Regions from separate parts of the Virgibacillus proomii genome, predicted to be linked through region 1. Evidence: riboswitches for the same ligand, from Rfam matches in the RefSeq annotation. Region 1 holds a riboswitch; each other region holds the start of a gene.
What was found. A riboswitch is a leader RNA that binds a small molecule or an ion and turns the genes downstream of it on or off. The one in region 1 is predicted to bind S-adenosylmethionine.
Positions count from the first base shown of each region.

Region 1 (3,291 bases):
GTTGCTCCAGCATGAATATACGCTTCATGTACCTGTTGAACTTGATCTGGATGGGTTATATTTAATTGTTCAAAACTTTGATCGATGCCATACGAATATAGCATCGTTCCCATGGCACCATCTGCAATTAAAATTTGCTCTTGTAGTTGTTGCAATAAGCTCATGTTTGTTTCACATCCTCCTTTACGATTAAATCAAACGCTTGATTTAAATCTGCAATTAGATCATTTGCGTGTTCAATACCTGCTGAAATCCGCAGTAAACGATTAGACAAACCATATGCATTGCGAATTTCTTCCGGAATATCCATATGTGTTTGGGTAACAGGATACGTAATAAAGCTTTCTACTCCTCCTAGACTCTCTGCAAAGGTAAATAATTGTACAGCCTTTAAAAACAGTGGTGCATAAACTTCATCGAGAATTTCAAAACTGACCATCCCGCCTCGACCGGGATAGTAAACATCCGTAACAAGCGGGTGCTGTTGCAAATACGGAACGATTTGCTTTGCATTCGATTCTTGCTTCTCCATTCTCAACGCTAACGTTTTTATCCCTCGGATCAGACTAAAGCAATCATATGGTGATAAGACCGTTCCTATCGACTGATGAAGAAAAGCGAGTTGTTTACTAAGTTTTTCTCCTTTGGCAATGACCAATCCTGCTAACACATCATTATGCCCAGCTAAGTATTTCGTTGCACTATGAATGACGATATCAGCTCCTTCTTTAATCGGTTGTTGAATTAACGGGGTATACAGCGTGTTATCTACAATTAAAAGCAGATCATACTGTTTAGCGATGTTCGAAACTTTTACTAAATCAACCGTTCGCATTAACGGATTCGTGGGTGATTCAATAAAAATTGCCTGTGTATTTTCTTTGATGTTTGAAGCTAATGTATCGTAACAATCGCCTTCCCAGTAGGTAAATTCAAACCCGTATTTATCTTGAAGCATTGCAAATAACCGATAATTTCCTCCGTAAATGTCTCGTGACGAAATAAAATGCGTATTTTTATGAAACAGGGAAAATACTAAATGTACTGCTGCCATCCCAGAAGCTGTAGCAAAGGCTTTGTCTCCGTATTCCAGCTGGGCCACTGCTTCTTCAAGCACATCACGAGTAGGACTTCCACAGCGGGAATAATCATAGCCCTCATTCGAGCTAATTTCCGTATGGCGAAAAGCAGTAGAGAAATAGACCGGCGTACTTACCGCATGAAATGGCTCATCTTTACGATTTCCAATTTGCGTGACAAACGTTTCTTGCCTACATCGTTCCGTCATTATATAAGCTCTCCTTTCTATGAAATAACAAAAATTTGAACAGGGCTAGCGTGCCTCATCCACACGCGTACCTTTTCGCTGTCGAATCCGTTTTTGAATAAAAATTTATACTCTCTTACGTATAACGATTTCCTGACATAGAAAAAGGCATCCTACACCTTCTCTAATAATTTGATAGGTGAAAGATGCCTTTAGTTGTCTAATCGGCAGTAATTATTTACATTTTTGCAATGAACGATTGTTATTATTGGTAAACCGCTTTTTCTCCGTTGTGTCAATTTGCGTAACCCTTCCATCATGGACGGTAATAACGACAGATCCGTATTCCATTTCATCTAAGCTTTTCTTTAAATATTGCCATTGTACTTCATCTAATTTACTCATTTTCTCATCTTCCCTTCTTTTCATTGTAAAAAGTACAAGCACCAAAATGATTTGGAACTCGTAAAGCAATTGCCCATTTTATTTAGGAAGAGTTACCTATTATTGAATGATCCAATAAAAATATAAAAACCTCTTCCTAATAGAAATAAGAAGAGGTTGGTTGATTAACGTCTTTATCACTCTTCTTATCTTTCAGGCATTGTGCTTGCTGGAATTGGCACAGTACTTTAACAAAGTCTGTTGCCGAGGCTTCACTGGGCCAGTCCCTCCACCTCTCTGGATAAGAAATACATGTATATTAAATTTGTTTATACTCTACACGGAAAATATATCGTTGTCAATATTTTATTTAAAATTTGCGAAAACAAGTTAAAAAACTGGGAGGTTATTTTACATTTACGATTACAAGCTTTTCAGTTATGTTAATAAGCATAGTATCATCTACTTATGTTTGTTATGTGGATAAACTTGTGATACTTATTTTACTAGTAACTAGAAAGGACTTCCTATTTTAACACTGGGAAATTTAACTTTTCATCATGTCATTTCCATCATGTTATAAATCAGATTTTCCTGAATCTACCCCCAATAGATTTCCTATTTTGAAATTGTTTCCCATATTATAAAAATTGGATGATAAATAATCTCTATTGCCGTATAATGATCCTATGAAGTGCTCCTACAATCTATTCGTTTTTTCACAAACTGTCATTATTTAGTTAGGAAAGCACTTCTTTTTTATTCCTTACCACTTGAAGGCTGGGTGGTTGACATTGAATTTAAAAATTTACCAGGAAGCAGGTGAGCTTGATGTATACGGAAAAAGTGCTGTCATTAAAAAATGTATCTATGAGTTATGGGAGCAAAAACGTATTAAATAACATTAATCTCGATGTATATCCAGGACAAATTATTGGATATATTGGACCTAATGGTGCCGGAAAAAGTACCACCCTTAAAATTATGCTCGGTTTAGTGGAAGAATATAGTGGTACGGTAGAAATCTTTGGCGAAGATATTGCAACAAGTGATTATTCATATAAGCGTAAAATTGGTTATGTTCCAGAAAATGCAGAGATTTATGATAATCTGACAGCAAATGAGTATTTAACATTTATTGGTGAGCTTTACGGCATGGAGCAAAACGAAGCAGCAAACAAAGCCGAAAGCCTCATGCAGCAATTTGGCATGGAAGATGTTTTACATACACGTATTTCTTCGTTTTCCAAGGGGATGCGGCAAAAAGTTTTAATTATTTCCAGCCTCTTACATAACCCAGATTTGATTTTTCTTGATGAACCATTAAGTGGACTGGATGCCAATAGTGTGATGATTATAAAAGACATCTTAGAGCAGCTAGTCGCACATGGGAAAACGATTTTTTACTCTTCGCATATTATGGATGTTGTCGAAAAGATTAGTAATCGCATTGTACTCCTTCTAGATGGAGATATTGCCGCAGATGGAACGTTTGAAGAATTACGAGAGCAGAATAAGCAAGGTTCCTTGGAAGGTATTTTCAACCAATTAACCGGGTTTGATGCGCATAAACAAACAGCAGAGAAATTTGTACGGATTGTGACAAATGGTGATAACAATGATTAATTTTTGGTTAAAAT
Region 1 is NZ_FUFN01000010.1:185,808-189,098, reverse strand. Features, by position in the region: partial or broken gene BN1066_RS08940 (bifunctional homocysteine S-methyltransferase/methylenetetrahydrofolate reductase) at 1-164, opposite strand, end outside; gene BN1066_RS08935 (PLP-dependent transferase) at 161-1,288, opposite strand; gene BN1066_RS08930 (YezD family protein) at 1,502-1,672, opposite strand; SAM riboswitch class I at 1,855-1,959, opposite strand; gene BN1066_RS08925 (ABC transporter ATP-binding protein) at 2,483-3,277, shown strand; gene BN1066_RS08920 (hypothetical protein) at 3,270-3,291, shown strand, end outside.

Region 2 (3,291 bases), on a different contig from region 1:
CTGAAAAAGATACCATTCATTATACGGTAACCAGACTTTTTTGATTACATCGGAGAGAAACAGCCAACTCATAAGGATTCTTCCCAGTAATAATCGGTATTCCTGCAGCTTTTACATTCTCTAACACAGTAAGATTGGCATCTGGATGTTCGATCCATAAAATCTTACCATCTTTATTAATGAACTGTTGCAATACAGTAGCCGGTAACTCAGGTTGAATGAACCAGATTGCATCCACTATGGTTGGAATAGCAGACAATTCATCATATTGAGGAAGCGTTTCTGAATGAAAGGTTTTGCCAACTTCGACGAGATCAAATCCTAATTGTTGCAATTGCTTCACTTTTTCTTTACTGCTATTATTTGCCTGTCCCAGCCCATATACTACAATCGTTTTCTTACGGACATTCCCATCTTCTCTAGCGAATGGAGAATGGAGTAACCATTCAATGGCATCATCTTCATCAGATCCAATTGTTTCAGCATTCCCAGTTGCTTTGGCAATGGCAGTATCTAATGTTTTTAGCAAATCATTTATCGATTCCAAACCGATAGATAAACGAACCATTTCTTCTGTTGTTCCACTTACTGCTAATTCTTCTGTTGACAGCTGTTGATGGGTGGTGGATGCCGGGTGAATGATTAATGATTTTGCATCACCAACATTAGCGACATGTGACCATAGTTCAATGTTGTCAATTAACGTACGACCTGCTTCTAGCCCTCCCTTGATACCAAAGGTAATAATCGATCCAGCACCATGACTGAAATATTTTTTTGCTAAATGATAGGATGGATGACTTTCCAGACCTGGATATGATACCCACTCAATTGCCGGATGGCTATTCAGATATGCAGCAACTTTCTGGGCGTTTTGGACATGCTGTGGCAAGCGTAAATGCAATGTTTCCAATCCTTGTAATAATAAAAAGGCATTGTAAGGGCTCAAACAGGCACCTATGTCACGTAACAATTGAACTCGTAATTTTGTAGCAAAGGCAGCTGGTCCTACATCGACAAACCTTAGACCATGATAGCTTTCATCTGGAACTGTAAATCCCGGGAATTTTTCATGATTCCAATTAAATCGTCCGCCATCGACGACGACACCTCCAATCGTGGTACCATGTCCACCTATCCATTTGGTCGCCGAATGTACGACAATATCTGCACCCCAAGCTAGGGGTTTTGTGATATATGGTGCAAATGTGTTATCAATAATTAGTGGAATATGATGGGCATGGGCAATCGCAGCTATTTTTTCTACATCAAATATCTGGAGGCTTGGGTTCGTAATCGTTTCTCCAAAAATAGCTTTTGTTTTGTTTGTAATAGCTGCTTCAACCTCGTTCGGATTCGTTCCATCAACAAATTTTACATGAATACCATAACGCGGCAATGTATTCGCAAATAGATTGTAAGTACCGCCGTAAAGGTTACTATCTGTGATAATTTCATCTCCTGCACTTGCTACATTAAGAATGGCAAATGTAATGGCGGCCATTCCTGAAGAAGTTGCAACAGCCTGAACTCCATCTTCTAATTCTGCTACCCGTTGTTCAAACGCAGCAACGGTAGGATTGCCAATTCGCGAATAGATATTGCCTGCTTCCTTTAATCCAAATAAGTTTTGTGCATGTGTTGTATCGTTAAAAACATAAGATGTCGTTTGATAAATTGGTACAGCTCTTGATCCTGTTGTAGGGTCAGGTATTTGCCCTCCATGTAGTAATACGGTCTCCCTGTCATGCTTTTGAAAATTTGTCATTACTTATTCCTCCCTAATAGTTTTGATGAAGAAAAAGTGAACAGCTCTTAAGAAAAAAATTTTTGACTATGCCTAGTCAGCATCGGTTCCTTCTGTTGCCTTGTTTTCTGTTTGGACGTTGCAAACCGACTCCTTTCGTTTTTGCTCACTTGAGAAGAAGAGGTAAATAAAAAAACCTCTTCCTAATAAGAAGAGGGTTTGGGTCATTCTGTTCCTCCTCTTATCTTTCAGATCATTTACAAGATGATCTGTAGGATTTAGCACCGTAAAAAGCAATATGCAGAATTGCTTTCAGGTTGCTGGGTTTCACAGGGCCTATTCCCTCCACCGCTCTTGATAAGAGATACAATTGTTAAATTACTGAATATTATATGAGTATAATGGCTTTATGTCAACTCGTAGTTTTAGAAGATGACATCTGTTTGTTTCTAAACGGATGATAAAAACTCGACAGCATATAGTTTATTAACGCAGCCCAAATAAATAAAAAAGCGATAAAATGGGCTGATGTGAAAGCTTCATCATAGAGAAATACACCTATTAACAGCATTAATGTAGGAGCAATGTATTGTAAAAAGCCAATCATTCCTAAAGTGATTCGTTTTGCTCCACTAGCAAATAATAATAATGGAACAGCAGTCATTACTCCAGCTCCCATTAATAAAAAGTTAGTGTTTGAAAAAAATTCGTTTATTTGAAAAGCATGGTCTGGAATCATAATCACATAAATAATAGCGATTGGTACAATAAGCATCGTCTCTATGGTTAGTCCAATCATTGCTTTTATATCTAGCTTTTTTTTCAATAATCCATACAGTCCAAAGGTAGTTGCAAGCAGTAAAGAAACCCAAGGAAACGTGCCATAACTAAATGTTAAATACAGAACTCCAATAGTTGCAAGAATAAACGATACGGTTTGTCTCATGGTAAAAGCTTCTTTTAGAACAATGATTCCTAATAAAATACTGATTAATGGATTAATATAGTAACCTAAACTTGCTTGTACAACATGATTACTATTTACTGCCCAAATAAAGGTTAGCCAATTTAGGCTAATGACAATAGTTGCCAATGAAATGCCTATTAATTTCCGTTTATCATGAAGCAAAGCCTTCCATTCATCTATAAATTCTTGCCAGTTTCGGGTAACTAAAACGATGATAAACATGAAAATAAATGACCAGATACTGCGATGAGCTAACGTTTCTCCAGGTGAAACATGATCAAGGAATTTCCAATAGATTGGTAGAAACCCCCATAGAACGTATGCCCCTATTGTATATAAACTACCTGATCTAATCTGAGAAACATCATTCATTTTTCTCCTTCTTTCTTTGGATAGAAGTATGGATATGATTTCTTCTTCCATTGTATGTAAGCAAAAGTCTAGCTTTCCTATGCTCGGCTAATTATATTTATTTTAGAGTTGTCTCATTAAATAATCAAGCATTGATGTTTAAAAGATTTGAATACTATTAAAAAAGGTAACATCGTGAAGGAATACTAAAGAAAAGGGACTAACA
Region 2 is NZ_FUFN01000009.1:765,633-768,923, reverse strand. Features, by position in the region: gene BN1066_RS06220 (O-acetylhomoserine aminocarboxypropyltransferase/cysteine synthase family protein) at 20-1,768, opposite strand; SAM riboswitch class I at 1,986-2,111, opposite strand; gene rarD (EamA family transporter RarD) at 2,160-3,086, opposite strand.
Region 2: another riboswitch for S-adenosylmethionine. It lies ahead of BN1066_RS06220 (O-acetylhomoserine aminocarboxypropyltransferase/cysteine synthase family protein); the one in region 1 lies ahead of BN1066_RS08930 (YezD family protein).

Region 3 (3,291 bases), 950 kb from region 1:
TATAAATATGTTGAGGATTATAAAAAATGTCATCCCTAGAACCCTCTTCTACATAACGTCCTTTGTACATGATGCCTATTTCATCACACATATGTTTTACAATACCTAGGTCATGACTAATGAAAAGATACGTTAAATTTAAATCCTTTTGAATATCCTTTAGAAAATTTAGAACTTGAGCTTGAACCGATACATCCAGAGCAGATACTGGCTCATCTGCTATAATTAATTTTGGCTTTAATGCAATCGCTCGGGCAATTCCAATTCGTTGCCGTTGTCCACCTGAAAATTGGTGTGGATATTTAAAAATGCTTTCTGGGCTTAAGCCAACATGTTCCAGCAATTCTTGTACTCGTTTTCTTTCTTCCACTTTTGATAATCTTTCAAAGTTGCGTAGCGGTTCTGCAACAATATCGAATACTCTTTTTTTGGGATTTAAGGAAGAGTAAGGATCTTGAAAGATCATCTGAATTTCTTTCCGAATATCCCTTCGGTTTGATCTTAAGTTCGTTAAATCAACACCAGAAAATCGTATATTTCCGCTCGTGACATGATTTAATCCAATAATCGCACGTCCTGTTGTTGTTTTACCTGATCCTGATTCACCTACAAGACCATATGTTTTTCCTTGTTCAATAGAAAATGAAACTCCGTCTACAGCCTTGATCTCGTCAATTTTCCGATTTAAGACTCCTCCTCGAATTGGAAAATGGACTTTTAAATCTTTAACTTCTAAAAGTGCCATTACCAAACACCTCCTTATTTTGTTCCTCTGGGAAGTAAAAGTGTTGATAACACGTACAGCGAACAAAATGATCAGGAGCGACTTCACGCAATTTCGGGTCCGATTCGTGAGCTGTTCTCTCTACCCACGGAATTCGTGCAGCAAACCGACACCCTTCACGCGGTAGATTTTGCAAGGAAGGTACAATTCCTTGAATAACATGAAGCTTATCGTTTACTTGATCTGTATTTGGTATGGAGTTTAACAACGATCTAGTATATGGATGTAGAGGGTTTTTAAACAGTGTTTGTACATTTGCTACTTCAACAACTTGCCCTGCATACATTACTGCTACACGATCTGCCATCTCTGCCACAACCCCTAAATCATGGGTTATTAAAATGATACCTGTGTTCATCTTGTCTTTTAAATCATTGATTAAACGTAATATTTGAGCTTGAATGGTTACGTCTAAAGCTGTTGTAGGTTCATCAGCAATTAGTAATTTTGGTTTATTTGAGATAGCAATTGCAATCATAACCCGCTGTCGCATTCCACCTGATAATTGATGGGGGTATTGTTCACATGTATACGTTGGTCTAGGTATACCAACTTGTTTTAGTAAGTTAATAACCTGATCTTGGCGCTCTTGCTTCGTTAGTTCCTTATTGTGGAGTAATAATGCTTCACCTATTTGTTCCCCAACAGTCATCAATGGATTTAATGCTGTTAAAGGATCTTGAAAAATCATAGCCATGTCATTACCTCGGAGCTTATTTAATTTTGCATTTGGTAAATGAACAATATCTTGGCCATGGAAGTAAATATTTCCTTCTATCTTTGCTCGATTATGTAATCTCATTATCGAGAATGCTAAAGCACTTTTTCCAGAACCAGACTCACCTACAATCGCCATCGTCTCATTTTTATTTACTAATAAAGAGACATCGTCCACTGCAGCATAATAATGATCTTTAATTCTGAAAGAAGTTTTTAAATTTTTGATTTCTAATAAATTATTGCCCATGTTGATCCCTCCTTTTTAAATTAGTAGCATTAACCATATTCTTTATTATTTCGGAATTTTTCGACCTATATAATTATAAAAATAACTGTCAACTTTAAAACAAACAGACCAAACCTAAATTTTTAAAATAATCTAAAAATGGAATAGTATATCATATGCTGCTTTTTAAAAAAAGCTACATTCTTAAAAAATCTAACTCATTTGCGTTAATTGTCTGAAAATTAAAGCTATAAGCCATTTGCAGTCATTCATTGGCATTTAAATCCCAAAATAATTAAAAGACTAAAGTATAAAAACCCATTCTAGTTTTATAGTCTAGTTCGGTGCTAAATGTTTAGCTTTACTTGTCATATAAAAACAAAATACCCCCCCTTGTATATTTTCAAGAAGAGATACCATTTCATTGGGGTCTCCTCTTATTTATCAAGCATAAAATGCTTGTTGGACTTGGCACAGGAATAGTATCATTCCCGTTGCCGAGGTTTCTTTGGGCCAATTCCCTCCACCTCTCTTAATAAGAAGTATTGTATATTAAATTATTGTTACTATAGTATTACTTATTTTATTTTCTGTCAAATAGTATTTTTGTATTATCTTACTTTTTTCCTAATTAATATCATTTTATTTAAAATTAATAGTCTAGTAAGCATGATTATATTAAAATGCGTCTTGCAACATATTTGCAACAAAAATGTAAGACTATACTTTAATACAGACGAATAATATTATAGTTTTCAAGTAACATTGGAATAAAGTGAAACTTCATTCCGTGGAATGTTTTTTACACGGAATGTTAGTTGAACGAATCGGGTATTTAGATGCCGTTTTTCTCATCATGTCGTAACATTAATAGCACATTTTGAAATGAGAAAAATACGACATCTTACATGCGGGATAAATCTTCAATACAAGGGGAACAATGAAAGCGGTTATTTTAGCTAGGGGAAAATGATTCCAGACTTTCTTCAAGCACGGATAGTATAAATAAGCATTTAAAACCGATGATTTATTACCCTTTATCTGATTTCATGATAATTTATTAGAAAAACTAGAAAATTCAGTGAAACAACTCTATATGATCCTGGAAACTCTTATAGAGATTCTACAGTTGAGGCAGATATGTTCGTTAACAGCTTTGGTATCATGTAAAGAAGATTGAACATTTAAATATAGATACAAATGCACGAAAGGATTTAGGAATAGGCTAAATTTTTTCTACTGTTCCAATTGTTCATGCAAACGAGCTTAGTCTTTCTTTAGAGTGAATGTTTAATCACAAAGAGGCAATATGAATATCTGACTTTATCAGGTATCGTAAATATAATTCGGAAGGCATTTTGACACGTAGAAAAGGAGTAAATGTACGTTTTTAGGTTAGAAAAACTTGGCTTATCGCCCAATCTTTAAAAGCTATCGTTTTTTTATACAATAAAGTGAAACTTCATTCCGTGGAATGCGTTTTACACGGAATGTTAGTACCACAAGGGTATGACCTAAAGGCCCTTGAACCAATCGGGCATTTAGGTGCCGTTTTCTCCCA
Region 3 is NZ_FUFN01000010.1:1,134,851-1,138,141, reverse strand. Features, by position in the region: gene BN1066_RS12895 (ABC transporter ATP-binding protein) at 1-745, opposite strand, end outside; gene BN1066_RS12890 (ABC transporter ATP-binding protein) at 726-1,751, opposite strand; SAM riboswitch class I at 2,165-2,272, opposite strand.
Region 3: another riboswitch for S-adenosylmethionine. It lies ahead of BN1066_RS12890 (ABC transporter ATP-binding protein); the one in region 1 lies ahead of BN1066_RS08930 (YezD family protein).